DNA from 3 places in the Nitrincola iocasae genome. Region 3 is predicted to be linked to each of the others. Evidence: predicted binding sites of a transcription regulator. Region 3 holds the regulator's gene; each other region holds the start of a gene.
The links. Region 3 encodes sigma-54, which starts transcription at its own class of promoters, with help from an activator protein. Its sites were predicted from a motif close to TGGCACNNNNNTTGCTNT; they were not measured.

Region 1 (10,573 bases), 1.2 Mb from region 3:
TGGCTGACTTTGAGTGGATTCACTGCCAGGGGTTTTTGGCGTTTAATGATCTTGGCCATGTTGCTCTCCTTTAACCGGGGTCTGCCAGGGTGCCGGTGTTCTCAGTGATGACCAGATCGGTGATTCCAGCGTCAGTGAGAGCTGGCGAGCCAGCTCCAGCATGCCGTCATAACCGGCATAGCCAAATTCGCGTTCCTGATTAATGTCCAGAAAAGGAATGCGCGCTTTCAGCGCGGTATACATGTTACGGCCCCCGGCAATCAGCATATCGGCACGGTAGTCACGGATGGTATCCAGCAGCGCCCTTGGGCTGCCATCATCAAGCATGCGGGCATCCTCACCCATAATGTCTCGGATACGCTGTTTGTCTTCTTCGGTGGATTTCTTGGTGCCGGTGGCCACGACTTCCATACCCAGGTCTTGCAAGGCTGAGACAATGGACCAGGATTTCACCCCACCGGTATACAACAACACCCGTTTACCCTTTAAGCGCTCACGCCAAGGGGCTAGCAGGCTGTGGATACGGGCCTCTTCCCGTGTGATCAGTTGTTCAGTGCGCTGGGTCAGGTCAGGGTCCTGAAGCAGGTGCGCCAGGCTGCGCAGGGCATCAGAGGTGTCTTCTACACCATAGAAACTGCCTTCAAACCAGGGAATGCCATAGTGCTCCTGCATTTTACGGGCGACATTCAATAACGCCTTGGCACACACCACCATGTTGACTTCAGCACGATGCATGGTTTGCACCTGGTGAAAGCGTGCATCGCCGGACAGGGTGCACAGGATGCGCAGCCCCAGTTCATCCAGTAACGGCAGTACCTGCCAGAATTCTCCGGCGATGTTGTACTCACCGATCAGGTTGATGTCATGCACCTGGATACCAGGGCGCTGCACCGCAGCGGCTATGGGCTCCGGCTCAGCGGTACCGATGACGTACTTAAACATGGCCTCACCGGCCAGACGGTTGCCCAGGTTTTTGGTGCCGTAGAAGCCAGCCGAGTCCACCGGTATCACCGGCAGACTAAAGTGCGTAGTGGCAGCCCGGCAGACCGCTTCGAAGTCATCACCGATCAAGGCAGGAACACAGGTGTTATAGACAAACACAGCGGCGGGTGAGTAGTCCCTGATGGCCTGGGCAATACTGTGAAACAGGCGCTTCTCACCCTGCCCCATGATGACATCCTGCTCAGTCAGGTCCGTAGTCATACCGATACGGTAGAGGGTTGGACCGGATGAGCGGGTACCACGGTTATCCCAGGAACTGCCGGCACAGGCGATGGAGCCATGCACAATATGGGCAACATCTGCAATCGGGAGCAAGGCGATCTGTGCCCCGTCAAAAGCGCAGCCCCCGTCCGACGCGCCGGGTTTTGGCGGAGTGCAGCCACTTTTTGCTTTGCTGTTGTGGCTGCAAGCGGGCTCATCCAGTAAGGCGGCCAGTTGTTTTGCCTGCATAGTCGCTTCCTCTGTGGATAACTGAGGCTGATGGCCGGTTAATCCGGCGCTTTCAGCGTATCTGTACAGGGTTTTGCAAAGGCTGTGCCACGGGTGCCTGGAAAGTTTTTTGAATATTTTTTCAGTTAAAACAATGGATTGTATTTTTTAATCTGTGTGTGTTGCTGTCATTGTCGTACGTAAGGGAGAAAATGTATGAAAAGCAACAAAGCTGTCTGCTTAGAAGGCGAGGCTGACAAACAAGGGCTTGCTGTCAGCCTCAGGGGAAAATTACAGTGTATAAGGCTTGTGTAGCCAATTACGGATCCACTCGGCTTGACGCTCCGAGATGTAGCGGTAATCTTTCAGCCAGTCATCCTGTAAACGCTCGGCGAGTTCTCTGGGAACCAGGTTGCCTGCCACCATGCCAAAATACCAGGCCCCGAAAAAGCCGGCGGCTTTATCGAAACTGCGCAGTTGTGCGGCGATTCCCGTGACGTCGTCATGCAGATTCCAGGGGTGTGTTTTCAACATATTGGCTTTAATCGCATGGGGTTGCAGGCGTAGCTCATCTACACCATAGCGATTGCGACTTTGATGCCGCTGAAAAAACCAATGACGATGAAAGTCGGTTAATCCGCTGCCGGGTCCTTCGTTCCATTCACTGAAGAAACGTCGTAGTGAGGGTGCGTTTACGGCTGTTTCCAGGGCGAGATGCAGATTGATCAGGCAGCCGAGGCGATAGACGGGAAACCCCAGTGGCTGTCCATCCAGCTTTGCCGGATGCAGTGGATCGGTCAGGTCGGCCAGATCCTGTGGTGGTTCCGCTGTGCTGTTGAGTAGCTGCCGGTCCATCACTTCTTGTAACTCCTCTACTTCCAGCTGCCAGCAGGCTTCCGGTGCATGGCCGTAACTGGCCGTAAAGAAGTGCGTGGCGCCATTATAGCGAGTCACCAGAGGTTGCAGGGATTCAAGATCAATCAGCAACTGCTCAAAATCGCCACTCTGTCGCAGCGATCTCTCTAGCCACTGCTGCATATCCTGGCTGAGCAGAGTACCGTCCTGATGACGAATGCCCCCGGTTCTGAACCAGCCGGAGCGGGTTAAGCGGTGCTTGAAACTAGCTTCCGGCCAACAGGTATTCAGGTAGGTTAGCAGTGTGGTGTGGTGTGGACGGGGTTGCAGGCGAGCAATACCTCTGGCCAGATAGTCAATGCCCGGTCCGAAGTTTTTCAGGCTATTAGTCTGTAATACAGCAGATTCGGTGTTCTGCATAGTGTTCTCCCCACCGGATTCAGGCCTAATCGTCATCGTCATGAAGTGCTAACACCACGCCACAGGCGATTGTCAGATCATTGGTCAGGCTGGCGCAATGTGCTGTGGCATCCACCAGATACAGATCAAATCCTGTTCCCTGCCAGGCTGGCTTGGCGCGCCCAGGTATATCGTTGTCGCTGCAGCAGGTCAGACCGGCCTCTGGCAAAAAGGCTTTAAGTCGCTGGGTATCTTCCCTGAGTGCCAGCGGCGTTTGCTCAATGGCCTGAGCCAGTTGCTGCAGCGTGTTGACGGCGATCATTCTTCAGCCTCTTCGGCAAAGCGCCGTAACAAGGCATTTTCCTTGCCCAGAATTTTGGCCAACCAGGGGGGCGGCTTGGCCAGGCTGCTTTGCAGCGCATTCAGCGTCTCCCGAGCGGCACCGGGTTTAGGAAACTTAATTGGGTGGACGCCTGCGCGTACTACTTTGGCTGCTGCCGGACCGCCGATAGACTGTACATAAAGCAGCTGGCAGTCACCGATCAACTCGGCTCTGGCGGTATTGCGGTCATCTGCCGTCTGGGTAGTGTTGGCATCACGTATATCGGCAAGGTAGAGCCCTTCGGTGTTGATGCGGTAAACCAGAAAACGCAGGCAGGAGCCAAAATGGCCATCCAGCAGTTCGGCATTATTCGACGCGACAGCCACTTTGATGCTGGGTGAGCCCTGCATCACCGCTGGCATCTCCTCTATTTCCGGTGTCGCGAGCTGAGCTTCCTGCTCGCCCCAAAGGTATTGCAGTGCATTTTTAATACTGTCACGACTATAGTCTTCGGGCAGTTCGCCATCATCACCGCTGAGAATGCGGTTAATATCTTCTACGGTCAGCGTCTGCAGCTTGTCTTCGGTAATCGGCAAGCCGAGATAGGAACCTATCGCCACCACAAAAATGGCCGGGTCTTGTTCGGACAGCACACGTGCGGCATGGGATAAGCGACGTGCGGCGCCCTGGCTAATACTAGTCATGGAATTTCTCCCCTCCGGAAGCTAATGGATAAGTTAAGCTGAAACCGGCCGGTCACAGCCGGTTTCAGGTAGGGCTGAATGGCTCAGGCCGCCAGTGTGATACAGTCGACCGGACAGACCGCCACACAGCGCGGCTCGCCCTCGTCAACACACTCATCACAGCTGCTGGCATTGATCACATAGGTTCCACGCTTGGCACTGATGGACACAGTGGGACATTCCACCTCACAGTCACCACAGGCCGTACAGATATCCGGATCTATTTTCATTGACATGGTTACATCCTCCACAGTTATCCAGGAAACCTATGACCTTCAGTCCATGCGTCTGGCACGCAGGGATCGGGGAAGCGACGGTATAGCGTCCAGTGGATCGATGTAATAACGCTGGCCACCGGCCAGGGTCAGTTCACCGCCCCACTTTTCCGGCTGCGTAAATTCCAGCGACTCCACCGGGACTTCCAGATCCTTTTTCGGCATGTAGAAGGTTAATCCACCGTCTGCTGCCTGACTGATGATAATGTTGGCCATAGGTTTCTCCTGTACTGAATCGTCTGATTAACGCACCAGATCATAGTTAAAGTCTGTTTGTGCCATCAGACGGGTATCATCATCCATGCGCTCCAGTACGGCATTCACCAGGGTGGTCAGTATCGTCATCGCACCCTCATAGCCCATCGTGGTTGAACGATGCAGATGATGCCGGTCAAAGATCGGGAAGCCGATACGGATGAGCGGTACCTCGAACTCCTTGCCTTTATGCAGGGTGTCACGCTGGATAAACTTGCCGTAGGAGTTGCCGATCATAAAGTCCGGTTTTTCAGTGAACATCAGTGAGCGGAAGTGCCACAGATCATGACGTGAAAACAGCTGCGTCTGATTGTTGACCGGTGCCGACTCCTGCAGCATTTTTTTCATGCGTTTTTCCCAGCGCTTGCCGCCGCTTTGGCAGAGTACATGGCTTGGCTCGGCACCCAGCTCCAGCAGAAACTTGGTCAGTCCCAGGGTAAAGTCAGGGTCGCCATAGAGGGCAAACTTTTTACCGTGTAACCAGGTGTGGGAGTCGGTCATCATATCCACCAGGCGTCCACGCTCTTTGGCCAGACTGTCTGGAATCTCTTTGCCTGTCAGACGTGCTACTTCCATGAGGAAGTTATCAGTCAGCTCCAGCCCCATGGGAATGTCCAGCTTGGGAACATCATGGTGCCAGGTATTGGTCAGCAGTTTGGCTGTTTTGACCAGGTGCAAGGGTTGCAGCAGGATGGTAGTGATGGCATTGGGAGCATCTTTCATTTCATCCTGGGTTGTACCACCGGAGTACATGCGGTATTCGCCGTCTGCCGGGGTGTCCAGCACTTCGGTCGGATCCGACAGCAGGCTGTAATCAACGCCCATCTCCTGCATCATGCGATGGATAACGCGGAAATTACCCAGATAAGTTTCAAACCCCGGTACCAGGTTGATTTTACCGTTACTGCCGACTTCTTTATCTTCCATGTAGTTGAGGGTGAAGTAGCGGCCGATGCCTTCAAACATATTGTCCCAGCCGGTCACATGCGAGCCGACAAAGGAGGGCGTATGCGCAAAGGGTGTGGGGAACTCTTCAGCCACGGCGCCGGCTTTTTTGGCGTTGCCGATAAAGGCATTCAGGTCATCACCGATAACCTCGGCCATACAGGTGGTGGAAACGGCGATCATCTCTGGCTTGTAAAGTGCCTTGGCATTTTCCAGCCCATCGATCATGTTTTTCTGACCGCCGAATACTGCCGCGTCTTCTGTCATGGAGTCGGAAACACAGGCTATCGGCTCCTTGAAGTGACGGTTGAAGTAGGTGCGGAAGTACGCCACACAGCCTTGTGACCCATGCACATAAGGCAGGGTTTTTTCAAAGCCCAGTGCACAGAGTACCGCACCCAGTGGTTGGCAGGCCTTGGCCGGGTTAACTGTCAGGGCTTCACGGGCAAAGTTCAGCTCTTTATATTCAACTGAGGTGGTCCAGATGAAGGTGTCATCGACTGTATCGACCGGATGGCCGTTTTCATAGTCACCTTTTTTGCGCGCCAGCACATCCTTGTACTCTTCATTCTGGAACAAGGGGTAGCTTTGTTTGATATCTTCAATGTCTTGCATGACCGTCTCCTTGCCTGGCCGCTAATCTGCGGACGCAGGCGTGAGTAGTGATATTGGAATCAGGCAACCGCCTGCTGCTCGGCTTCTGCTGGAAGTTGTTTCCAGGGCGGTGTCAGTTTTGACCAGCAAGGATTGTTCAGTGTCATGTCCATATCCTTGGCAAAAATGGCGAAGCCATCGTAGCCATGATAGGGGCCGGAATAATCCCAGGAATGCATCTGACGGAAAGGCACACCCATTTTCTGGAAAATGTACTTTTCCTTCACACCGGATCCGACCAGGTCAGGTTTGACGCGTTTGACGAACTCTTCAAACTCAAATCCGGTGACATCGTCATAAATCAACGTGGCGTTGCCGATATCGTTACGGGTACGGTCATAGTCATCGTTATGGCCGAATTCATAGCCAGTCCCGACCACTTCCATGCCCAGATCCTCATAGGCACCGATAACATGGCGTGGACGCAAGCCGCCGACATACAGCATGACTTTCTTGCCTTCCAGACGCGGCCGGTATTTGGCAATAATTTCCTCAGACATGGCCTGATATTTAGCAATAACCTTTTCAGCGCCTTCTTTGATGCTGTCATCAAAATAGGCGGCAATTTTGCGCAGGCTTTCGGCAATTTTGGTAGGGCCAAAAAAGTTGTACTCTACCCAGGGGATGCCATACTTTTCTTCCATATGGCGGGAGATGTAGTTCATCGAACGATAGCAGTGCAACAGGTTAAGCTTCACTTTCGGCGTCTGCTCCATCTCGGCCAGGGTACCGTCACCGGACCACTGAGCAACGACACGCAAGCCCATTTCTTCGAGCAAAATACGCGAAGACCAGGCATCACCGCCGATATTGTAGTCACCCAGAATGGCGACATCGTACTGACCCGGTTCGACACCATTGCCACCCCCTTCGCGGTCAAACACATGATCACGGATCGCATCGTTGGCAATGTGGTGGCCCAGCGACTGGGACACACCGCGGAAACCTTCGCATCGCACCGGAATCACCGGCTTGCCGATCTCTTTACTGCTGGCTTTGGAGACAGCTTCAATATCATCTCCAATCAGCCCGATAGGGCATTCGGACTGCACGCTGACACCCCGATTAAGCGGGAACAGCTGTTCAATTTCCGTGATCAGTTTGCTGAGCTTTTTATCGCCGCCGAAAACGATGTCTTTTTCCTGAAAATCCGAAGTGAAGTTCATCGTACCGAAACTATCCACACCCGTGGTGCCAACATAGTAGTTACGTCGTCCAGCCCGCGAGTACTGACCGCAGCCAACCGGGCCATGGGATATATGGATCATATCCTTGATTGGTCCCCAGACCACGCCCTTGGAGCCAGCATAGGCACAACCACGGATGGTCATGACACCTGGCAGGGATTTACGGTTAGAGGTGACGCAGGTTTTTGCTTCAGCAGCGGTGTCATTCACCGTTAAATGCTTGGCACGTTCCTTTTTCGCCTTCTCCGGATAGACTTCCAGCACTTCCTGAATGAGTGCTTGAGCCTCTTCTTTGTTTAATTTAGCCATAACAGGTTTCCTCCAGCGGTGTCTGCTAATCTGCAGAAACACCATCGAGAATAAATTAGTGAGTATTTACTACTCATATTGACCCCAGCACGAGATCTATCAGCATGAAGGGTTGCGGTTAAGCAACCTCTTCAGCACGCTGACCAACAATGCTTTCGTCTTCTTCTTCCAGAATGCCGAACTCCATCAACAGTTCTTCCAGGTCGTCCATTTCCAGCGGGGTGGGTACGACAAAATTTTTGTTTTCAACAATTTTGCGTGCCAGAGTACGGTATTCATTTGCCTGTTTGGTGTTCGGGTCGTATTCGATACAGGTCATGCGGCGAATTTCAGCATGCTGCACCACGTTATCGCGTGGAACAAAGTGAATCATCGTGGTGCCTAGGCGCGCAGCCAGCGCTTCGATCAGTTCATCTTCACGGTCGGTGTTGCGGCTGTTACAGATCAGTCCGGCCAGACGCACGCTGCCGGAGGTGGCGTATTTCACAATACCCTTGGCAATGTTGTTGGCAGCGAACATAGCCATCATTTCGCCAGAGCAGACGATGTAGATTTCCTGAGCCTTGTTTTCACGAATTGGCATGGCAAAACCGCCACACACCACATCGCCCAATACGTCATAAAATACGAAATCCAGTTCTTCATCATAGGCGCCTTCTTCTTCCAGGAAGTTGATGGCGGTAATAACACCGCGACCGGCACAGCCAACCCCTGGCTCAGGGCCACCGGACTCAACACATTTGATACCGCCGTAACCCACGGCCATCACATCTTCCAGCTCAAGGTCTTCTACTGAGCCGGCTTCTGCAGCCAAATGCATTACTGTAGTTTGTGCTTTCGAGTGCAAAATCAGACGGGTGGAATCTGCTTTTGGATCGCAGCCCACAATCATGACTTTTTTACCCATTTCTGCTAGTGCAGCAACCAGGTTCTGGGTTGTAGTGGATTTACCGATACCACCTTTACCGTAGATAGCAGCTTGACGTAAAGCCATAGTCATTCTCCTCAAGTTGGATCATTTGGTGAACAAAATTGCTCACCGCTGCAGGTCATATCGCAAGGGCTGTGCCAAGTGTTAAAAATATTTCAACCTGTTGTTATTTATATGGATTTAAAATAACCCTGTATTTGACATGGTCGTTATGGAGCTGACAAAGCTAAACGTCTTGTCGGACTGGCGACAACAAAATTGTAGGTCACCGACAAGGTACTTATAAGGTGAAAGGTACACAGCCACTGCTATACCGCGAATTAAGAACACGGGTGTGATCATGGCATGTGATTTGCTGTGTTCAGGTTGAATACCTAAAGACAGAGGCGAACCAGATGATGAACAAGACACTGCCTGACAGCCTGCTGGATGCCATGCGCTCTGGTCAATGTGTACCGGTTATAGGGCCGGACGCACTTAATGGTGTGACCGACCCGCAGGGAAATCCGATACCCGCTGATAGCGACAGCCTGATCATCGCCATGAATCAGGGGCGGCCGATGGCACCTAAACTGATGTACGAGTTTCCACGTGCGGCGATGAATATTGAACTGAAAAAAGGTCGCAAAGCGGTTACGCGGTTTCTCGATACCACCTACCGTGATACCACCTGGAGTGTTTCCAGCGTTCATCAGCAATTGGCATCACTGAATCAGGATTACATTATCGATATGAACCGTGATACCCAGATGCAGCTGTTATGGCAGGACACGCCGCATATTCTGGTGGTTGGGGTAGCACGTATTGGCGGAGGGAGCGAACGCTATCGACTGTTTCATTACAACGGCAGCCAATATCTGGCAACCCAGGCATCCTGGCTGGATACAGATCTATCGGTATTATTCAAACCGGTAGGAACGCCCTTGCCTGAGTCGCTCTATATTGCCTCAGATGCGGATTATGTCGATTACCTGACAGAACTGATGGGCGGGTTCGGAATGCCCCCCTTCCTGAAACAGCAACGCCTGGGGAAACAGTATTTGTTGCTGGGCTTGCGTCTGAACCGTGACACCCCGCGCATGCTGCTCAGTGATATTGCCTATGGTGCCGGAAAGCCTGCTGGCTGGGCTTGTCTGCCTGATCCCACCCCTAACGAAGAAAAATTTCTAAGTCGCAAAGGGTTCCAGATTTTGCCAATGACACACGACGAATGTCTGGCAGCACTGGTTGAGGTTACCGACCCCTGCTATGCCTGACTGAGGAGATCTACCATGACAGATATGACCGCGACACTGCGCTTACAGCATTACAATTTACCGGCCATGGATCGTGCCCATCACCACTTCACAGCACTGCTTGGCGCCCTGCCGATGGTGTCAGAAACCGCACTGCCTTGCCTGTTGAATAGCCTGATACTGAATGCACGCGAGCATTTTGATCAGGAAGAACGCTTTATGCTGGTGACCGGCTATCCTGGCTATGAGTCACACCGCCGACAGCATCAGGCGTTACTGAAAATGCTGGATGACTATCACCAACAATTACAGCATCAGACAGGACCCGATGCGCTCACACTGCACAGCCAGTTGTGCCTTTGGCAGGATGAGCACCAGCAAAACTGGGATGACCCGCTGGCGCAATATCTGCGCCATGCTCACTGCTGGCATCCGCATGAACAGGTGGTGCTTAGTCTAGAAAGTTGATTGACTTTCAACCACCTGAATCAGTTTGTCCAAAAGGGGTGAACGGAAGCGTTCAGCTGGATAAACGAGACTGGAGAGGAAAGCGTAGGGCGTATCGACAACTGGCTGCTCGTATAGCTGACCTGTCGCCAGGTCAGCCTCAACAACGCAGCGCGGTAGCAGTCCGATACCCATGTCAGCAAACAGACAACGACGGATGACTTCAACGTTTGCAAAGGATTGCCGAGGTTTTAGTTGTAATCCCTGGCTGCGAAAATGTGCTTCGGCACGCACTCGGTAGGTACATCCCGGCTCTGTCGTGATTAGGGGCTGTTCAGCTAATTGCGCCAGGGTGAGTGCGGTGTTCTGAAGCCGTTGGTGATGGCAGACAAAAATCACCTCTTCAGTATGCAGTGGATGCTGGATCCAGTCATGACTAGATGCCAAAGACTGTGTCACTAAAATGGCAGCATCCAGTTCGCCCTGTTCAAAGGCGCGGCTATAATCAAACGGTTCATGGGTGAGTAGCAGTTCAATGCCCGGCGCCTCTTGCTGAAGCGCATCAATTAATGCGGGTAAACGGTA
Region 2 (10,573 bases), 1.2 Mb from region 3:
CTTCATCAATGCCCACTTCGCTGGCTACGGCACGAGCGGCACGTTCATTGTCGCCAGTGATCATCACCACATGCAGGCCCAGTGCGTGCATGCCACGAATCGCGGCTACTGAATCCGCCTTGATGGTGTCAGCGACGGCGAGCAGGCCTAGAGCCTGACCGTTCAGTGCCACAGTGACGACTGTGCGGCCCAGTGATTCGAGTCGGGACAGCTCTTCATCCAGAGCATCCAGTCCTTCGACGCCCTCCTCTTCAAGGAGGCGGCGGTTGCCTATCAGAACTGACTCACCGTCGACCTTTCCGGCAACGCCTCGTGCCCCAGTAGAACGGAAGTCTGTGACCTGCTCAGCTGCTATGCCCTGTTCTCGGGCACCGGCCACGATCGCTTGGGCGATCGGGTGCTCAGAGGCATTTTCTACACTGGCGGCAATCTGTAACAGTTGCGACACCTCAATACCGGGCGCTGCGTAGGTATCGGTCAGTCTGGGTTCGCCTCGGGTGATGGTGCCGGTCTTGTCCAGCACCATCACTTTGACATCCTTGAAGGTTTGAATCGCCTCACCGGAACGGATCAGGATACCGCGCTCTGCGCCGATCCCGGAGCCCACCATCAAGGCGGTCGGTGTGGCCAGACCCAGCGCGCAGGGGCAGGCGATAACCAGCACCGCAATCGCGGCGAGCAGCGCCAATACCAGTGAGCTGGCCTCTGGATTGACCCAAGGCAGGAATAGGGCACCCCATTCAAGTACTGGCCTCAGGCTGTCAGCGGCCAGAAGCCAGGCGAATAAGCTACCCAGCGATATCAGAATTACTACAGGGACAAAGCGACCCGTCATGCGGTCAGCGAACTCCTGAATCGGCACGCGTGACCCCTGTGCCTGATCGATCAATCGCACCACCTGGGACAGGAAGGTATCCTTGCCGATGCGGGTTGCCCGGACATGCAGGCGACCCTCCTTGTTGATCGTGGCACCGATCACTGTGTCTCCGGTGCTTTTGTAGACCGGAACAGATTCGCCAGTGGCGATCGATTCGTCCAGATGGCTTTCGCCGCTGACTACCTCGCCGTCGGTCGGTACCTTATCACCGGGTCGTAACACCATGATATCGCCGACCTGCAACTCGTCTATGGCGATATCGATCTCCTGTCCATCACGTTCGACACGGGCTGTTTTAGCACCCAGCGTTAACAAACTGCGGATCGCCTGAGAGGCACGCCCCTTGGCACGAGCCTCAAGGTAGCGACCGAGGAGATGGAAGGTCATGATGGTTGCGGCCATCTCCACGAAAGAGGTCATGGGGTAGATAAACCCGATCAGACCGATTATGTAGGGCGGCAGACTGCCCATCGAGATCAGCACATCCATATTGAACGTGCGGTTGGTCAGAGATCGCCATGAGGCTTTATGGGTGGCTGCACCGCCATACAGAAACACCACCGGGAATGCCAGCAACACAACGATCAGCAGATAGCCCGGCAGCGGTTGCCAAAACATGTGCGGTATCATCAGTAACATGATCAGTGTGGTGGGTATACCAGCAATCCACAGGCGCTTTTTGGCCGTGTCCAGATAGGCTTCGTCAATCTCTGTATCTGCCGGGCCCTGATCATCCAGTGCATCATTGCGTACGGCGGCGACATCATAGCCAGCCCCTTCAACAGCCAGGCGCAGTTGCTCACCATCCGGCCCACCCGGCTGAACAGTAACCTCCACCCGGTGGTTGGCGATATTGATATGGATATCGCCCACGCCATCAAGGCGAGTGAGTGTCTGGCGGACAATACCGGCACAGTGGTCACTGCCCATGCCGGGAACGGTCAGTTTGAATAGTGTGTTATGAACATCTGCTGACATGATCTGTCTCCCTTTGATGTCTGGCGTTGATATCGGGCCATCGCGGAGTTTCCGTCTGCGATGGCCTGCTGCCCGTGTTGTGACTGATCAGTGGTGAGCCGCGTGGTCTGTCTCATCACTGTTGGTCGCTGGCGACTCTATCAAGGTCTGACGCTGTTCATCCGTCAACAGATCCTGAATGGCGTTATTCAGTTTGATGCGTGCAACCAGCATTTCACCATGCATCTCGGCAATTTGACTGTGCAGTGCCTTGATTTCATCAGGGTTCGGGCGATCTGATGACATTTTTGCCATCAGATCTTCGCGCAGATTCATCAGATGGCCCATTTGTTCGAATTGAGTCGGACGGTGGGCGTGTCTGAGCTCGCGAACTTCCAGCCGTTGCTCCTGGGTCAGTTGCGCATGCATGCCAGTTCCCATCATGCCCATGCCGCCTTCCATCATTGGGCAGGAGCCCATCATTCCACCTCCCATGCCAGACATCATGCCGCCTTGCATGCCGCCACTCATCATGCCCATGCCACCTTTACTCATGGGTGAGTTTGTTTCTGACTTTGCCTCTGACTGTCCACCGCGCATGTTATCCATCATGCCAGAACCCACACCTTGGGCGATGACCTGACTGGAAACGGCGGTTAACAACAGTATGGATAAACCCTGTAACAGACTGTTTTTTGAAATAATCATGGCTATTCTCCTGGCAGGCAAAGCCTGCACCTAATGCACTAAAAAAGATCTGGATTGCTTTTACATCAACGGCTATCGCTGCGCGCGATCACTCATAAGCGCAGGCGTTGCGTCAGTAAAAATAGAGGTGCAGTAGAGGAGAGCTGGTAGGTGACAGTATGGATACTGGTTATCTGATAGTTTGCTAAAGCGAATAAGTCAGACAGCTGTATCAGGAAAAAATCAGGTTTCAGATCGGGCTTGGCTTGTCTTGATTGGGCCATCACCTCCTGAGAGGTGTTTTCATGATGGCATTGATGGTCTTTGTGGGGCTGTTCAACAGCAGACCACTGATGCTCCACGCTGGATGTTGCAGCATGTGCATTGGCGGTCGTGCAAATATAAAGGATGGAAAAAGCGATCAGAAACAATACAACTCCTGCGGCCAGTAAGGCCGGTTGGAAGGGTTGTTTGCTACTGATCGCACGTGCATGCATGAGTTGTGGCTCTTCAGTTGATCATGGATACAGCTTAGTCTATTTAGATCATTTTGGCACTGATTTGTACCAACGGGAAACCATTGCTTGAGTTTCTTCATCATTGTCAGGCGCTGCCACTCTGCATCACGTAGAGTATCAGACTAAGCTTCGTATTTGATGCTTGTCATCATCCCTGCTGCCATGTGATACAGGTGATGGCAATGGAATACCCACTCCCCCGGATTTATAGCATCAAAGGCTATAGTGATCTGCCCCCTTGCAGGTACGAGTACCGTGTCACGCATAGCGCCAGAAATCCGTTTGCCATTAATAGCTACGACCTGAAAATGATGACCATGTAAATGCATTGGATGTGCCATACTGGTCTGATCGGTGATGGTGATTTCCACACGCTCCCCCTGTCGAACCCACATTGGCTGATGATCGCCATGTGCTTTCCCATTCAACAACCATCCATAGCCAGCAGTTTCTGTAATAGTTACATGGTGTTTTCTATCTACTGGGCGCTGCGATAAAGGAGTCACTGCACGCAGTGCCTGTTCGAGATTGAGCCCTATTGCAGGCACCTGCTGGGATGCCAGATTAGAGACTTTAGTAATCGTTGCAGCCGGTGTGGCTAGCAAAATCCCGGTGCGTTCACGCTCGCCTTCACGTATCGCAAAGATCGGCCAGACCCCTTCTTCACCTGCTGGCAGGTCGACTAAAATATCCAGTCTCTGGCCCATTGCAAATTCAAACTTACTCGCTCTCATCGGTTCAACAGGCATACCATCAACCGCAATCAACTGACCTTGCAGACGATCAAGATCTATCCAGAAGGCCGTTGCAGTGGCTCCATTAATCAAACGTAAGCGAACACGTCCGCCACGCTCAACTCTATGAACTTCAGGATCATTCAATGTCCGATCATTGGCCAGGAAGGCGTCATACTCTACATCATGTAAATGTGCCATAGGCATGGCCGCTTGATCCTGAGTAGAGCCATGTTGCATATTACCATGACCTGCATGAAGATCTGCAGACGATGAACCATGCCCACCCTCTGACTGTAAAGCAGACAAAATTTCCATGGGATCACGAAAGGTAAAGTCATGGAACAGAACAACCACTTCCTGAACATCATCCGCAGCCTCAAGCGGATCACGAACAATCAATGGAGCCGCCATCAACATCTGCTCTTGCAAACCGTGATGCGAGTGCATCCAGTTAGTGCCGGGTTTATCGAGGAGAAAGTCATACTCATGATGGCCGCCAGCGGGAATTGGCAGTTGTGTGAGTCCCGGCACGCCATCCTGTTCCCAGGGTGGAGTCAGACCATGCCAGTGTAACAGCGTAGACTCATCAAGCTGATTCTCCACTCGTACACGAAAGCGCTTACCTGCCTCCAGCATCAAACCCGGTGTACCGTCTGGTTGAGTCAAGCCAAACACACGAGCAGATTTGCCATTGACCTCAATCACGCGCGTGCCGACTCTGATAATTTGTGTATCCTGCTGCATTTCAGTGGCAGCAAAAACAGAACCCTTTCCTGTTAAAAGTGTTGGCATGGCAGTGAGTGCACCCGCTGCAGCGGTAGTTGCCAGAAACTGGCGACGTGTTATTAAACGCATCTTAAAAACTCCATTGATTAGGCTTGTTGTATTTGCTGACTTCTGCACCTCCGTCACTGAAGGATAGAAACCTATACTTCAGGCATACACACAGACTAAACTGACTATCCAGACAAGAGGATGACGCTGAAATTACAACTTTGTAATCTTTCCTTAACTGCTTGCGTGTTTTACGCTGGCCCCTGAGAATACAAGGCATGCGTATACTGATCGTTGAAGACGAACCCAAAACCGGTGACTACCTTCTGCAAGGCATGACCGAAGCGGGCTTTATCACAGATCTTGCCCGAAATGGACCCGATGGCCTGCACATGGCACTGGAGGGGGAATATGACTTGGTAATACTGGATGTCATGCTGCCCGGCATGAACGGCTGGAAAGTGCTGGAAACAATACGTCGATCTGGTCACGACATGCCGGTTCTTTTCCTGACCGCACGTGATCAGGTGGAGGATCGCGTGCAAGGGCTGGAGCTGGGTGCTGATGACTATCTGATCAAGCCCTTTGCTTTCTCTGAGTTGCTCGCTCGTATACGGGCATTGTCTCGGCGCAGCAAAGCTCCTGTGGTCGAGATATTGAAAGCAGGAGATCTTGAAATGGACTTGCTGCGTCGTCGCGTTCATCGTGCCGGACAACGCATTGCTCTCACGCCAAAAGAGTTCGCTCTGCTTGAACTGCTGCTGCGTCGGCAGGAGGAGATTCTGCCACGATCACTGATAGCCTCACTGGTCTGGGATATGAACTTCGATAGTGACACAAATGTCGTTGAGGTCGCTGTGCGTCGCCTGCGCGCCAAGGTGGATGACCCTTATTCCCCCAGACTGATCCGCAATGTACGTGGCATGGGTTATGTACTGGAAGACCCTGACGCGAATCAATAGCATGATAAAACCGATATCTCTCACTGTTCGCTTGGTATTACTCTTTACCACAGCCGCTACTCTGGTATTGCTGCTGTTGGGCTGGCTGCTGTCACTGGCCATTGATCGGCATTTTATCGAGCAGGACACGACCGAGTTAAATAGCCGTCTGGAGTTTATCAAACAACAGCTGGCAACCGCTCAAACCCCAGATGCGCTGGATCACCTGCTGACTCAGCTAAACACACTGCAGACGTATCATGTGATGGTCTCAGCCAGCCATTCAACCTCGCAGACAGACACACTCCATAGAACCACAGGGCCCGAGCTGACAACCTGGCAGCAAGATGGGCGCAGTTTCAGACGACTCAGTGGCACATTCCCAACCGCACTGCCGGATAGCCACATCACTCTCACCATCGATCTGAACATCACTCACCATAAGGAGTTTCTGATATATTTCAATCGTCTAGTATGGGGCTTCGTCGTTTTCTTTTTCCTGATAATGACTGTCCTGGCATGGTTTGCCGCCCGACAGGGGCTCGCACCACTGCGTAAAGTGACCACACTGGCAACCAAGGTATCTGCGGTCAGACTGGATAAGCGTCTGCCACTGGCTCAAGTGCCGGTAGAACTGTTACCACTGACGCAGTCGCTCAATGCGATGCTTGAGAGACTGGAAAACTCCTTTCAGCGTTTGTCTCATTTTTCATCAGATATTGCACATGAGCTGCGCACACCGGTGAACAATCTGATGATACAGACCGAGGTTGCCCTGTCTCGCGCACGCACACAGGAAGAGTATCGCGACCTGCTAGGCTCCAATCTGGAGGAATATGAGAAACTCGCGCGCATGATTTCAGATATGCTATTTATTGCCAAAGCGGATAATGGTCTGATCATTCCCTTGCGCGAGAAAATCAACCTTTCAACTGAAGTCAGGCGCATAGTTGAATTTTTCGAACCCCTGGCGGCAGAGTCATCCGTAGAGATTAGCGTTGAAGGCGACGCAGAAGTACCAGGAGATCGGGTCATGCTGACTCGTGCACTTTCCAACCTCTTATCCAATGCCATACGCCATGCAACACCCAACTCTGACATTAAGCTGATTATAACTACCCACAAAGATAGAGTTCGGGTTGCTGTCGAGAACCAGGGTGAAGAGATACCCGAAGAACACCTTCCCTATCTTTTTAACCGCTTTTATCGTGCCAATCCAACCCGAGATACTACAACAGAGCATTCAGGTCTGGGGCTAGCCATCACTCGTGCTATAGTCACTGCACATGGTGGCCAGATAAGAGTGACCTCGACAAACGGTATTACGTGCTTTTTAATTGAACTGTCTGCCTGACATTGCTGATCAGCCACAACACTGGCATTACTGTGCTTGATTTTGCCGTAAAACCGGGAAGGCTATTATTTAGCGTATCGAGACAGTAGGTGTGCTGGTCATGTGCGATACTCCATAGCCAGCTCCGGATAGCCTGTATGCTCATCAACCTGCTCATCCATGACAACAAACCCCTGCTTTTCATAGAACGAAATGCTTGAGCGGTTAGCCTTGTATACCGTTAAACGCAGGGTCTGTCGCTTGCACTTGGCATCGTTCAATAAAGCCGTGCCTATGCCCTTACCCTGATACTCAGGTGACACAAAAATGGCCGCCAGAGTGTCATTGAACAAGCTATAAAACCCGGCGATGTCGGATGCATTCTCAAACACCCGGGTCTCTGATGCGGGAAGGTAGAGATTACGCATATCCTCCAATTTCGACTCCCAGAACGCTGGCTCCACAAAAGAGTGCGCCTGAACCGACGCGGACAGCCAGATTTGCAGAACCTGGTCTACATCTTCAGGACGGTAATTACGTAGCATTCAGCACACCTTTTTCTATATGCTTTTGGACATGCCATAGTCTCGCTCAACCTTTGCAATTCTGGTTGTAAAACTGGCATACCATTTCTCACGCCCCAGCTTCTGGGCTATTAAATGTTCAGCATGGTTTTTCCACAGCCGTATAGCCTCCATATCGGCCCAATAGGAAACAGTTATGCCGACACCTTCACGTGCTGACTCAACACCGAGAAAGCCTGGCTGCTCAGTTGCCAAGGCCAGCATTTTCTCCGCCATGGCAGCGTAGCCGCTATCCTCTTCGGTACGCAGCGAGGTGAAAATTACTGCGTAATAGGGTGGTTTGGGTGTGTCAGCGATACTGGACATGCATTTTACTCTGAGTTGGGATAAGTATTTTGTCAGGTTGATAGTTTAGAACAGCATCGCCATACAGCAATCTGCCTACTAAACTAATCTCATCCACCTTATTTATACACAAGGAGAAACGCTATGAAAGGCAAATGTCTAAGCGGTTCAATCGAGGTACTTGCGCCGGATCATCAGGAAGCTGGGCTATGTCACTGTTCCATGTGCCGGCGCTGGTCGGGTGGGCCGATGTAAATAATGACACCCATAAAATGACCGGGCAGGAGGTTTTTGAGCAATTTGCACCGCCTTCATGAGCTGGTGCAAGGCAAACTAGCCAACTTTCCCTGTTACAAATCCGACAAAACACCACACAGGTGTCATTCGATACATCCTTTTCTTTATCGGATTTGCAACACAACTCATATCTTTCAATTATTTAGATGACACTCATCCGACTGGCACAGGGTTTGCCATGTAACAGGTATAGCGTCAGCGCTGTTTGTGCGTTGGCAATCTGTATTCTGGAGGTCGGAAATGGTCACTTTAACACCTGCTGCACAACTCGCGATCAGTCGCTTCATTGAAAATGCCGGTACGCCTGTAGCCGGGCTGCGGGTTTCAGTATCCGACGGTGGCTGTTCTGGCTACAAGTACGGTCTGCAACTGGAAACCACAGTCTCGGAGCAGGATACCAGCCTGTCCTTTGGAGAAGTGTGTCTGCTGATCGATCCCGAGTCCCTGCCACTGCTACAGGGCTGCGTGGTCGATTTCGTTGAATCGCTGGATGAAAGCGGCTTCAAGTTCGAAAACCCGAATGCCAAGGCCGCCTGTAATTGCGGTAAATCCTTTGCTGCCTGAGAGGTCATGTCATGTGGAACTATTCTGAGAAAGTACAGGAACATTTTTTCAACCCCCGCAATGCCGGTGAGCTCGAAGGTGCGAATGGCATCGGGGATGTTGGCTCGCTGTCCTGTGGCGATGCCTTACGTCTGATGATCAATGTCGATCCGGAAACTGAAGTGATTCTGGATGCACGTTTTCAGACCTTTGGCTGCGGTTCAGCCATCGCCTCTTCGTCAGCCTTGACCGAGATTATTAAAGGCAAAACGCTTGATGAAGCGTTACAGGTAAGCAATCAGGAGATTGCCGACTTCCTCGACGGCCTGCCGCCGGAGAAGATGCACTGCTCGGTGATGGGACGTGAAGCACTACAGGCGGCTGTCGCCAACTACCGCGGTGAAGTCTGGAGTGATGACCATGAAGAGGGCGCGCTGATCTGTAAGTGCTTTGCCGTGGATGCGGTGCTGATCGAAGAAACCATCCGTGCCAACAATCTGACCACGGTGCAGGATGTCAGCTTTTATACCAAGGCGGGCGGTGGCTGCTCGGCGTGCCATGAAGGCATAGAAGAGATTCTTAACAAGGTGCTGGCAGAAACTGGCCAGTCGTTCCAGGCCGATGTTGCCAGGGTGCAAGCTGATGCCGAGAAGGCTCTGACGCAAATCGACATGCCATCCGTTAGCGCACCTCAGGCTACCGATGCCGCTGCCAGTGGTCTGAGTACGCTGCAGCGCATTCGCAAGATTGAAGCGGTGATTGAGGCGGTCCGGCCACAACTTCAACGTGACAAGGGTGACATAGAACTCATCGATGTGGTCGGCAAAACCGTCTATGTCCGTCTGACAGGCGCCTGTACCGGCTGCCAGTTGGCCAGCGTCACCTTGAGTGGCATTCAGCAACAATTGATCGAATCCTTGGGTGAGTTTATCCAGTTATTGCCGGTCAGCAAGTCACCCGTTACTGCAGGAGCCTGAACCATGGAGACTATTTATCTGGATAATAATGCCACCACGCAGGTGGACCCGCAGGTAGTCGAGGCGATGCTGCCTTACTTTACCGAACAGTTTGGTAACCCATCATCCTTACATCAGTACGGCAACCGTGTCGGCCTGGCGCTGAAGCAAGCGCGTCAGCAGATTCAGACGCTGATAGGTGCTGAGCATGATACCGAAATCGTGTTCACCTCCTGTGGTACTGAAAGTGATTCCACGGCTATCTTGTCGGCGCTGAAAGCTCAGCCGGAACGCCGGGAGATTATCACCAGCGTTGTGGAGCACCCTGCCGTTTTGTCGTTGTGTGAATACCTGGAAAAAGATGGCTACACCGTGCACTACCTGGAGGTAGACGGCCAGGGTCGTCTGGATCTGCAACACTATCAGTCACTCCTGAGTGACCAGACCGCCATTGTCAGCATTATGTGGGCTAACAATGAGACAGGGACCTTTTTTCCGGTACTGGAAATGGCCGAAATGGCTTACCTGGCTGGGGTAATGTTTCATACCGATGCGGTACAGGCCGTTGGCAAGGTGCCGATTGATCTGAAAAACAGCAAGATCGACATGCTGTCGCTATCCGGGCATAAACTCCATGCACCCAAAGGTATCGGCGTACTTTACCTGCGTCGCGGTACACGCTTTCGGCCGTTACTGCGCGGGGGCCATCAGGAGCGCGGGCGTCGTGCTGGTACAGAAAACTCGGCCTCTATCGTGGCGCTGGGTAAGGCTGCTGAGCTGGCGCTGCAATCGATAACCCATGAAAATACCCTGGTGAAAGCCCTGCGTGATCGCCTGGAGCAAGGCATCCTGTCACAGGTCGAACACGCCTTTGTTACCGGCGATCCGGACAACCGTCTTCCCAACACCTGTAATATCGCCTTCGAATACATTGAAGGGGAATCGATCCTGTTGCTGCTGAATAAATACGGTATTGCTGCGTCCAGTGGTTCGGCCTGTACCTCAGGTTCTCTGGAACCCTCGCATGTGATGCGTGCCATGGGGCTGCCCTATACCGCGGCCCACGGCACGGTGCGCTTCTCAC
Region 3 (10,573 bases):
TATTCCGGCGTTGTCGGCTTGCCACTTTTTGAAACAGCCGCCTTGTTGCAGCGCCATGGCGTGATGATTTGGCAGCAGGGTGCAGGAGTAAAGGAACATGCCTATGGCTGAAGAAATTCTGATCAACTTTACCCCAATGGAAACGCGTGTGGCCGTCGTTGAAAATGGTATGCCGCAGGAAATCTACGTTGAGCGTGCCAGCCGTCGGGGGATTGTCGGTAATATCTATAAAGGTCGTGTTGCCAGAGTGCTGCCAGGTATGCAGGCGGCGTTTGTTGATATCGGTCTTGAGCGCGCGGCCTTTATTCCAGTGGATGAACTGGTGGGCGTTGATACCAATGGCAGTCACGCCAGCCGAACCACTGTACCTATCGCTCAGGTGATTCGTGAAGGTGACACGTTATTGGTTCAGGTAACTAAAGACCCTATTGGTAGCAAAGGCGCGCGCCTGACAACCCACTTGTCTATTCCGTCACGCTATCTGGTGTTAATGCCGAAGAATGACCATATTGGTATTTCTCAACGAATAGATGATGTTGATGAGCGCGAGCGCCTCAAAGGTATTATGGAGTCTTTGCTGTTAGAAAATGATCAGGCAGAGGATAGTTGCGGTTTTATTCTGCGTACCGTGGCTGAAAGCGTTGCTGAAAATGAACTCAGATCAGATATCGACTTTTTACGCCGTCTATGGCGCAATCTGCAGCAAAAAATCGAATCAGCAAGTGTTACTTCCATCGTTTATGAAGACCTGCCATTGCACATGCGCGCGCTGCGCGACATGGCGCACTCTGGTGTGGAGCGTATCCGTATCGATTCAAGAGAAACCTATCAGAGTGCGTTGGAGTTTGCGCAGGTGCTGGTGCCGGAAATTGTCGATAAGATCGAGTATTACCCCGGCGAGCGTCCACTGTTTGATATGTTTAATGTTGAAGAAGAGATGCAAAAGGCACTGGGACGTAAAGTTGAGCTGAAGTCTGGTGGCTATCTGATTTTTGACCAGACTGAAGCTATGACTACGGTGGATATCAATACTGGCGGATTCGTAGGTCACCGTAATCTGGAAGAAACCATCTTCAAAACTAACCTTGAAGCGGCTACAGCGATAGGGCGTCAGCTAAGATTGCGTAATCTGGGGGGGATTATTATTATCGATTTTATCGATATGATTGACCCGGATCACCAGCGCCAGGTGCAACGCACACTGGACCGGGTGCTGGAAAAAGACCATGCAAAATGCAAAGTAACCGGGGTTTCTGAACTGGGTCTGGTCGAAATGACGCGCAAGCGCACCCGTGAAAGTCTTGAACATGTACTCTGCGAAACCTGTCCAGTCTGCCAGGGGCGAGGAAGTGTCAAAACGCCGGAAACAGTCTCTTACGAGATTTTCAGAGAAATACTGCGCCAACACCGTGCGTATGATACGGAAAGCTATTTGCTGCTGGCGGCAACCAGTGTGGTTAATTATCTTATGGACGAGGCGTCGGATCATGTGGCTGAACTTGAAGCGTTTATCGGTAAAACTATTCGCTTTCAGTCAGAAACCCAGTATTCGCCTGAACAGTTCGATGTCGTATTGCGCTGAGATCGCATTATGATTCGTCGGTTGGCAAAACTCTACAAAGTGCTGTTGGTATTGGCACTGATACCAGCATTGGTGCTTTTGAGCCTGCGCTTTGGCCTGCCTCACCTTTCACGTTTCTCAGATCAGATCGCATCTCATCTCAGCTCCAGACTCGGTATGACTATCCGATTTGGTGAATTTAACGTCTCACTGTCTCGCCTGCATCTGCAGCTGCGCATTGAAGATCTGACATTACTGTCTTCCTCACCGAATGCACCGACTGTCTCTTTACAAGCTGAACACCTGGAAATGACACTGGATGTGGTGCAGAGCCTGATACAGTTTATGCCGGTATTCAGCGTCGCTGAACTTCGGGATGCGGATTTGCTTTGGCAGGAATATGAAGGGCGTTGGCTACCCTCGGCGGCAGAAGGGATAAACGATGGGGAGGATAACGCAGGCAGTGGAAAATTTCTGGCTTTTTTGCAGCATCAACCCTCAGTGGTGTTAAGTAATCTGCATGTTGGGTTGCAGCCGCAAAACGGTGAGATACAGCTGATATCGCCGATAAATGCCATGTTCGAAGCCGCGCAAGGAGAGTATCAAATCAGTGGTTCAGCGCGGATGCCGCGTATTGGCGAAGATGCTTATGGCGTATTCGCACTGCATGCCAGTGAATTTGATCCTACTGATCCACTGGGTGGAGATTACCGTTTCTTTTTACAAAGTGATGCTTTGGGACCCGAGCTATTAAATCTGGGAATTTTGCCGGTGGAAATGGATGCTCTGGATCTGTCGGCCCACCTATGGGGCAGCTGGTCTGATCATCAACTGACAGAACTGCAAGGTGATTTCTCGGTGACACCGCTGTCCATCTCAGGTCCTCAGTGGCCAGAAATTGATAATCTGAAAAGCCGCTTTGTGCTGCTGCCGCTTGATGATGACAGTTATCAATTACAATTCAGGTCATTGCAGGCCAGCGTGCAAGGGGTGCAGTTAGTTTTGCCCGAGCTGATTTCAGAATTTCGTCTGTCAGAGAGCCAGGGGATTGAGCCGCTACATCTGGCGTTGGATTCACTCGATCTTGCAGTGTTGCATTACTGGGTGGAAATGCTGGATGTGTTGCCGGATACGGCGGAGTCGGTCCTGGATCGCCTGGCACCAGAGGGGCAGGTTAGTCAATTAGCGGTGGGGTGGGAGAATCCACAAGACTGGTTAAGTTTTGTGTTGACCGCCCGTCTGGATGATGTGGCAGTATCTGCCTGGCAGGATGCGCCCGAAGCCTCCGGTATCAGTGGTCAGTTGCATGCTAATCTGGACATGGGACAAATTGAACTCGAAAGCGCTGCGTTTACGCTGAACTTTCCACAGCTTTTTGGTACTGGCTGGAATTACTCTGAAGCGAGTGGGCTGGTGAGCTGGGAAGTCAGTAGTGAGGCGTTGCGTCTGAACAGTGGCTTGCTCAGCTTACGCAATGAGGCCATTAGTGCTAACGGGCGCTTTGGCTTGTACCGTCCGTTTGATGCCGAGGAGCAGATCGAATTCAGTCTATTAATCGGTATTACTGACACGGATGCCCTACAAACGGAGTTTTACACACCGCCCAGGGAGCTTGGAGAAACCCTGTATGACTGGCTTAAAGAGGCTATTCGTGCCGGACAGGTTAACCAGGCGGGTTTGTTGATACATGCAGGCTTACGTCCAGATTCGCAACATTTACCGGTGAGTGTGCAGTTGTTTCTGGATGCCGATCAGGCTGAGTTTGCCTTCCATCCCGATTGGCCGGTGGTACGGGATGGGCGGATATTTTTACATCTGCGCAACACAGAGTTGCGAATTGATATTGCAGAAGGGAATATTCTCAACTCACGTATCAATAGTGGCTGGATCTATCTACCACCACAAAGTCAGCAGTTGCATGTGGCATCGCTGTTAGAGGGCGATGCGTCTGATTTTAGTGCACTACTGACTGAGTCGGCGTTGGGGGGCTATCTAGGGTCAGCTTTTGATGACTTACAATTTAGCGGCGAGACCACTACACGTTTGCATCTCCAGGTTCCGGTGGATGACCCCGACAAAATAGATGTTAAAGTCCAGACGGCACTTAAACAAAGTAGCCTGCGTCTACTGGAAAGAGATATTTATTTCAGCGGCATCAATGGGCAGCTTAGCTATACCACACGGCAAGGGCTGACATCGGACAGTTTACAGGGGCAGTTGTTTGGGGAAGCGGTCAATGCCCAGATAACTACCGAAGGTACTGACACGCAAGTTCATCTGCAAGGGGCTGTATCCAGTGTGAATTTGGACCACCTCGCTGGTATAACACTATCCGATAGGCTTACTGGCAAAAGTCAGGCGCAGATGGATATGACCTTTTGTGCTGAGTCGTCACGCTGCCCACGCATGGAGATACGTTCAGACCTGGTAGGAACAGCGGTTGATCTACCCTTGGTATTGGCAAAACCGGCTGAGGAGAACCGCTCGCTGTATCTGGACATCTATCCTGAAAATTCACGTTTATCTTTTCACTATGATCAACTGCTGCAAGGTGTTATGGACTTGTCAGCTGAGCTGCGTGGACAGGTGTTGCTGGGCCAGGGAGTTCCGGTACTGCCGCAAACCGCCAGGCTTGAAGTATCTGGTGAGTTGGCTGGACTAAGCGCCCAAGGCTATATTCAACCCCCAGCATTGGTCTCTGAAGGTGAATGGGTCGCTCGATTTGCTTATCTGCATCTGCCCATTGCAGATGCAGAGTCTGAATCTTCTGTGCCGTTGCTGCAATCGGGTAGTGATCAAACGCACTCGGTAGATACCTCAGAGCTTCCCAGGCTTGATCTGCAAATTGATGACTTGCGTTTGGGTCAGCGGGCTTTGGGGCGCTGGCAATTGCGTATGCAACCACAAGCACAGCAGGTAACCTTTGAAGACATACAGGGTGAGCTGCTTGATTTTTCTGTGAGTGGCAGAGCCCATTGGCAAGCTGGGGCACATCCGGCCACAGACCTGACATTAAACCTGTCAGGCGCTGATTTGGCTGATGTGCTTGATCTTTGGGGGCAGGGAAGGCCTCTGGAGACAACTCGGTTAGTATCTTCAGCACAATTGACCTGGCCAGGTGCTCCCTGGCAATTCAGTGTGGCTGAACTGGATGGTTCTTTCAGCTTTCAGGCTGAAGAGGGGCGTATCATTGAATCCGGTAGTGGTGCTAACTTGCTGCGGGTATTCGGGCTGCTTAATTTAAACACCCTGTCAAGACGACTGCGACTGGATTTTAGTGATCTGCTTCAGCGTGGCTTGGTATTCGATGAGTTAAAGGCCAGCTATGATCTGAATGGGGGGCTGGCAAGTACCCGTGATCCATTCATGCTAACTGGCCCGTCGGCCTCCATGGAAATTACCGGCAGCGTCAACCTGAATACACAGCAACTGGATAAAACCATTAAGGTGAGTGTGCCACTGAGCAGTAATTTGACTCTTGGGGCGGTGTTACTTGGGGCTCCTCAGGTTGCCGGTGCGTTATTCATTTTTGATAAAATCATGGGTGACCGCATCGAAAAAATGACCCGCATTGCCTATACATTAACGGGTCACTGGGATGATCCTGAGCTGAACCTGCTGAACGCTAACGAGGGCTGATGTCCTGGCTCAGTTTGATTCGGTGGTGTCACGCAGAAAGCGGAATAGCTTACGATACTGCGTCGGGGGTTGCTGTTTTTCAATTTCCCGTCGGGTATTCCGGATTAGTTGACGCAGTTGCTGGATATCTGTCTGTGGGTGATCATTGATAAAGGCTTCCAGTGCTTCATTTCCGGCTGTACCTTCAAGCAGTAATCGCTCACGCCACTGCTCAATGGCATGAAACTTCTGGTTATGCGCCTGGCTTGCGGTATCAAATTCATCTAATGCCAGACGGATAGCGTCCACGTCAGCATGGCGCATTAATTTGCCAATAAATTGCATATGGCGTTTTAATGCCCCGTTAGAGGTGATGCGTCGGGTTTCGGTTATGGCTGCTCGCAGGGCTTCATCCATCGGGATTTTCTCCTGCTGATCCGGACGCAGCTCGGTGATGCGTTTACCCAGTTGTTTCAGCGCATCCATCTGCCGTTTCAGCTCAGAGCGACTGACAAGTATATCTTCATCATCAGTCTGAAAGTTATTTTGATCTGGTGAATTCATAAGGGGCTCTATTCCGGCTCATCAAAACGGTTGTTGATCAGCGTAATTATGGCTTCAAAAGCCTGGTGTTCATCTGTGCCTTCAATACGAAGGTTAAGCTCAGTGCCTTTGCTGGCTGCCAGCATCATCACTGCCATAATGCTTTTACAGTCGACGCAGCGGTCATTTTTTTCAATCTCAATCTGACTGGAAAAACCACTGGCCAGGGTGCTGAGCTTAGCGGCGGCTCGTGCATGTAAACCGAGTTTATTAATAATAGTGATGGGAGATTCAATCATGCCTTTCTCAATCAGGTCAGTTCACGGTGACGGACGTGGACACTATCCATGGACAAGCTGAAATGACTAGCCAGGTATTCTGCCAGATAGACCGAACGATGTTGGCCTCCAGTGCAACCTATACAGACTGTCAGGTAGCTGCGGTTATCCTGGCGAATACGCGGTAACCAGCGTTCCAGAAAATGAGTGATATCGGCCGCCATTTCATCCACATCAGGCGACTGCTGCAGAAATTCACGCACCTCCGTATCCAGTCCTGTCAGGGGGCGTAATTCAGGTATCCAGTGAGGGTTGGGTAGTGTGCGGACGTCAAAAGTGAAGTCAGCGTCCAGTGGTACGCCATGTTTGAAGCCAAAGGACTCAAATAGCAGGGAGAGGGATTGCTCGCGCCTTTGTGTAATACGTAGTTTGATACGATCACGCAGCTCATAGAGCGTCAGTCGGGTGGTATCAATGCGCATGTCGGCCAGGGTCGCGATGGGCTCCAGTAACACGCGTTCGTATTCAATTGCTTCACGTAATCCTGAGTGAGTGTCGGTGAGCGGGTGTTTGCGCCGGGTGGCACTGAAGCGTTTTAGCAACGTGGATTCTGATGCATCCAGATAGATGACTTCACAGCTCAGGTCACTGAATTGTTTGAGTTGTTCAAGTAACGCTGGAAAGCGTTCCAGGTTGCTGGTCAGGTTCCGGGCATCAATACTGACCGCTATTTTTGACGGGTTTCCCGTGGCCTCAGTCATTTGCTTGATCAGTTCGGGTAGTAAAATGGCTGGCAGGTTGTCGATGCAATAAAAGCCAGCATCTTCAAGTGCTTGCAATGCCGTGGTTTTACCTGAACCAGATCGACCACTCAAAATGACCAGCTTCACAGCTTAGGCCCCTTGCCTGGCAGCGTTCAGGAAGCGACTGTACAGCGTTGCTGCATCAGCAGCACTGCGCAGTGTTTCACGTATTTCAGACTGACTGAAAAGTTCGGCAAGCCCGGCCAGTGTCTGTAAATGCTCTGTAGCGGCATCTTCAGGTACTAGCAGGCAACAGAGAAGGTCGACTGGACGGTTGTCTATCGCGTTAAAATCAATCGGCTCTTTCAGGGTGACTAAGAGTGCGAGAGCTCGATTGCACCCAGCCAGACGACAGTGTGGGATCGCCACACCGTCGCCGATACCGGTACTACCGAGACGTTCACGATTGAGTAGGGCACTGAAGACATCTTCAACTTCCAGTTTATCGATCTCGGCGGCCAGAGCTTCGCTGGCGATTTCTAAAACACGTTTTTTACTTCCTGCATCAATATGACAAAGTGTCAGGGATTCAGTCAGTAGTTCGGATATAGGCATATGATAGTCAATACTAAAGGTTATTTATGAGATTTCATTTTTTCCTTGTGCTTAATGATCTGACGATCCAGTTTGTCGATCATGGCATCTATTGCAGCATACATGTCATCCTGTTCGGCTTGTGCAAATATTTCACCACCAGCTACATGTAAGTCAGCTTCAGCTTTCTGGCGCTGCTTCTCAACACTCAGGGTCACCTGTACGTTGGTAATATTGTCGAAATGACGCTCAAGACGCACGAATTTACTGCGCACATACTCATTTAATGCATCTGTCAGTTCTACGTGATGACCAGTTATATTGATCTGCATGGTTTCTCTCCTTAGTGCTGGTACGATAAGGTCGTACTCTATAGTTAATTAAAGCAGACGCTTGCGCTCATTAGAAGGCGGAATGCTTAGCGCTTCACGATATTTTGCAACGGTACGTCTCGCTACGTTGATTCCCTGCTCTTTCAGCAGTTGTGCGATCTTGTTATCGCTGAGGGGTTTGGCTGTATTTTCAGCAGAGATCAACTTTTTGATCAGCGCCCGGATAGCTGTAGATGAGGCGCCTTCACCATCAGCGGTATTGACCTGGCTGGAAAAGAAATATTTCAGCTCGAAAATACCTCTGGGGGTATGAATGAATTTTTGTGTGGTGACACGGGAAATGGTTGATTCATGCATGGACACCGCTTCGGCGATATCATGCAGCACCATGGGTTTCATGGCTTCATCACCTGTATCGAGAAAGTCACGCTGTCGCTCTACGATCTCAGTCGCCACTTTCAATAGCGTATCATTTCGGCTCAGTAAGCTTTTCAAAAACCAGCGGGCTTCCTGCAGATGGTTTTTCAGGTAAGTATTGTCTGCGCTACTGTCAGCGCGGCGGATCAAATCAGCGTACTGTGAGTTAATCCGCAGTTTCGGAGCGATATCGGGATTAAGGGATACAATCCACTCATCATGGATCTTGCGGACCATAACGTCAGGAATTACATATTCAGATTGGGTGGAACTGATCAGTGCGCCGGGTTTGGGGTTCAGTGATCGGATCAGATTGATGACATTATCTAACTCAACGTCATTTAGGCGCATTTTGCGCATCAGGGTTTTGTAGTCATGACTACCCAGCAGCGGAAGAAATTCCCGGCAAAGACGGATCGCTTGTTCACGCCACTCAATTGCATCAGGCAGTTGCTTGATCTGAATACACAGGCATTCACTCAGATCACGGGCTGCCACACCGGGTGGGTCAAACTGCTGAACCCGATGAAGTACCGCCAGAATTTCATCTTCATCTGCTTCCATGAACAGTTCCGGCTGTTGTGCCTGAAACTGTTCCAGAAGTTCTGCGGGGTCGCTACGCAGGTAGCCATCGGCATCAGTAGCATCGATAATGGCTTCCGCCACCATGTAATCCTGCTCACTCATGGGCGTTAAGTTCAGTTGCCAGATCAGATGATCCTGCAGAGTGTCTTCTCGGGTATCATTATCCTGATTGGGCCAGTCGCCTTCAGTAGCCGGGCCGGTACCTGAGCCTTGAGCCTGGAAGGTATCTTCCCAGTTGCTGTCAGTGGGCAAATCTTCCGGAATAGACTCATTCCAGTCATTATCTGCTGCTGTGTCATCGCTCAGACTGTCTGAGGTTTCACTGTTACTGCTGAGTGCGGCCGTTTCTTTGTCTTCATAGGTTTCACCCACGTGCCCTTCGGCCGCGTCAGACTCTTCATCACTGACTTCCAGCAACGGGTTGCTGTCCAGCGCTTGCTGGATCTCCTGTTGCAGATCCAGAGTTGACAGCTGTAGCAGGCGGATAGCCTGTTGCAGCTGTGGCGTCATCGTGAGATGTTGGCCGATCTTGAGATGTAACGCTTGCTTCATATGCCGTTTAGATCACTTATTCAGAGGCAGGGATGGTGACTAGAGTTGGAACTGATCGCCCAGATAGGCGCTGCGAACCTGCTCATTACCCATTATGTCAGATGGACTGCCATCTGCAAGGATGGCGCCTTCACTCACTATGTAGGCACGTTCACAAATATCGAGGGTCTCACGAACATTGTGATCTGTTATGAGTATACCTATATTACGTTCCTGAAGATGCCGTATAGTTTGTTTAATGTCATTTACTGATATCGGATCAACACCGGCGAAAGGTTCATCAAGCAGAATGAAGCGGGGCTCCGTGGCCAATGCCCGGGCTATTTCCACGCGTCGACGCTCCCCCCCGGACAGCGCCATGCCAGGACTATTTCGTAGATGGGTAATATGGAATTCCTGTAACAATTCTTCCAGCAGTTGTGTGCGATCTGATTTGGATAATTCTTTGCGGGTTTCCAGAATAGCCATCAGGTTGTCACTAACGCTTAGTTTTCTGAAAACTGAAGCTTCTTGGGGCAGATAGCCTATGCCTTTTTTGGCACGGTTGTGCATGGGTAATTGGGTGATATCCTGCTGCGCAAGGCGAATATTGCCTTTGTCGGCATTAACCAGCCCTACAATCATATAGAAACAGGTTGTTTTGCCTGCGCCATTGGGACCCAGCAGACCCACTATCTCACCCTGATTGATACTTAGGGATACATCGCGAACAACATCGCGTCCTTTGTAGGACTTGGCCAGGTGCAGGGCTTCCAGTGTAGTTGTCATAGCTACTGATCGCCTTTCGGTTGAATGACCATTTGTACGCGCTGGCCATCCTGAGATTCACTTCTAAAGGCATCAACGACTGACTTGTCCATATCATAAACGATGCGCTCTCCAGTGAATTCATCAGCATCCTGCATGACGCGAGCGTTTTCTGTAATGGTTACTGTCTGATCGGGCACACGGTAATCCATACGCAAGCCGTAGGCTTTGGTTAGCGGTTGCTCGGCGCTGGCTTGTTGGTGAAATTCAGCTGGGGCACCGGTAGATAAAATTCTGGAAATGCTACCGGTATCATCACGGTGCATTTCGACACGTGAGCCCAGCATCAGCATGGTACCCTGACGTATCTCAACTGATCCGGTATATACAGCGATACCTGTAAGTTCGTTCATGCTGGCATGATCAGCAGAGACATAAATTGGCTGCTCCTGATCTTCAGGTAAAGCCTGAGCGGTCTGGCTTAGTATTACTAGAGCAGCGATCAGGCACCGCATTAACATTTTAGTAGGTCGCATAATATCCTCTTACGTCAGACAGCAGGTCTATACGGTGTTCTCTGAGCCACGCCTGCATGCCGATAGC

Region 1: nifH (nitrogenase iron protein) is a predicted target of sigma-54. The motif match lies at 8,429-8,446, and genes of this name have one in related genera.
Region 2: F5I99_RS00410 (HesB/IscA family protein) is a predicted target of sigma-54. The motif match lies at 8,153-8,170, and genes of this name have one in related genera.

Annotation. Positions count from the first base shown of each region.
Region 1 is NZ_CP044222.1:43,019-53,591, forward strand. Features, by position in the region: gene nifN (nitrogenase iron-molybdenum cofactor biosynthesis protein NifN) at 1-59, opposite strand, end outside; gene nifE (nitrogenase iron-molybdenum cofactor biosynthesis protein NifE) at 43-1,452, opposite strand; gene F5I99_RS00220 (hypothetical protein) at 1,723-2,706, opposite strand; gene F5I99_RS00225 (DUF6129 family protein) at 2,732-3,007, opposite strand; gene F5I99_RS00230 (dinitrogenase iron-molybdenum cofactor N-terminal domain-containing protein) at 3,004-3,711, opposite strand; gene F5I99_RS00235 (4Fe-4S dicluster domain-containing protein) at 3,795-3,986, opposite strand; gene nifT (putative nitrogen fixation protein NifT) at 4,026-4,241, opposite strand; gene nifK (nitrogenase molybdenum-iron protein subunit beta) at 4,269-5,840, opposite strand; gene nifD (nitrogenase molybdenum-iron protein alpha chain) at 5,900-7,375, opposite strand; gene nifH (nitrogenase iron protein) at 7,494-8,369, opposite strand; gene F5I99_RS00260 (SIR2 family protein) at 8,702-9,562, shown strand; gene F5I99_RS00265 (bacteriohemerythrin) at 9,578-10,009, shown strand; gene F5I99_RS00270 (LysR family transcriptional regulator) at 9,998-10,573, opposite strand, start outside.
Region 2 is NZ_CP044222.1:74,844-85,416, reverse strand. Features, by position in the region: gene F5I99_RS00455 (heavy metal translocating P-type ATPase) at 1-1,855, opposite strand, end outside; gene F5I99_RS00450 (Spy/CpxP family protein refolding chaperone) at 1,943-2,542, opposite strand; gene F5I99_RS00445 (hypothetical protein) at 2,635-3,018, opposite strand; gene F5I99_RS00440 (multicopper oxidase family protein) at 3,162-4,631, opposite strand; gene F5I99_RS00435 (heavy metal response regulator transcription factor) at 4,829-5,512, shown strand; gene F5I99_RS00430 (heavy metal sensor histidine kinase) at 5,514-6,845, shown strand; gene F5I99_RS00425 (N-acetyltransferase) at 6,944-7,369, opposite strand; gene F5I99_RS00420 (antibiotic biosynthesis monooxygenase family protein) at 7,385-7,714, opposite strand; gene F5I99_RS00410 (HesB/IscA family protein) at 8,231-8,554, shown strand; gene nifU (Fe-S cluster assembly protein NifU) at 8,566-9,510, shown strand; gene nifS (cysteine desulfurase NifS) at 9,514-10,573, shown strand, end outside.
Region 3 is NZ_CP044222.1:3,003,334-3,013,906, reverse strand. Features, by position in the region: gene F5I99_RS13835 (Maf family protein) at 1-111, shown strand, start outside; gene rng (ribonuclease G) at 104-1,582, shown strand; gene F5I99_RS13825 (YhdP family phospholipid transporter) at 1,592-5,200, shown strand; gene yjgA (ribosome biogenesis factor YjgA) at 5,210-5,743, opposite strand; gene F5I99_RS13815 (HPr family phosphocarrier protein) at 5,752-6,021, opposite strand; gene rapZ (RNase adapter RapZ) at 6,033-6,890, opposite strand; gene F5I99_RS13805 (PTS sugar transporter subunit IIA) at 6,894-7,358, opposite strand; gene hpf (ribosome hibernation promoting factor) at 7,379-7,669, opposite strand; gene F5I99_RS13795 (RNA polymerase factor sigma-54) at 7,718-9,223, opposite strand; gene lptB (LPS export ABC transporter ATP-binding protein) at 9,263-9,991, opposite strand; gene lptA (lipopolysaccharide transport periplasmic protein LptA) at 9,994-10,506, opposite strand; gene lptC (LPS export ABC transporter periplasmic protein LptC) at 10,493-10,573, opposite strand, start outside.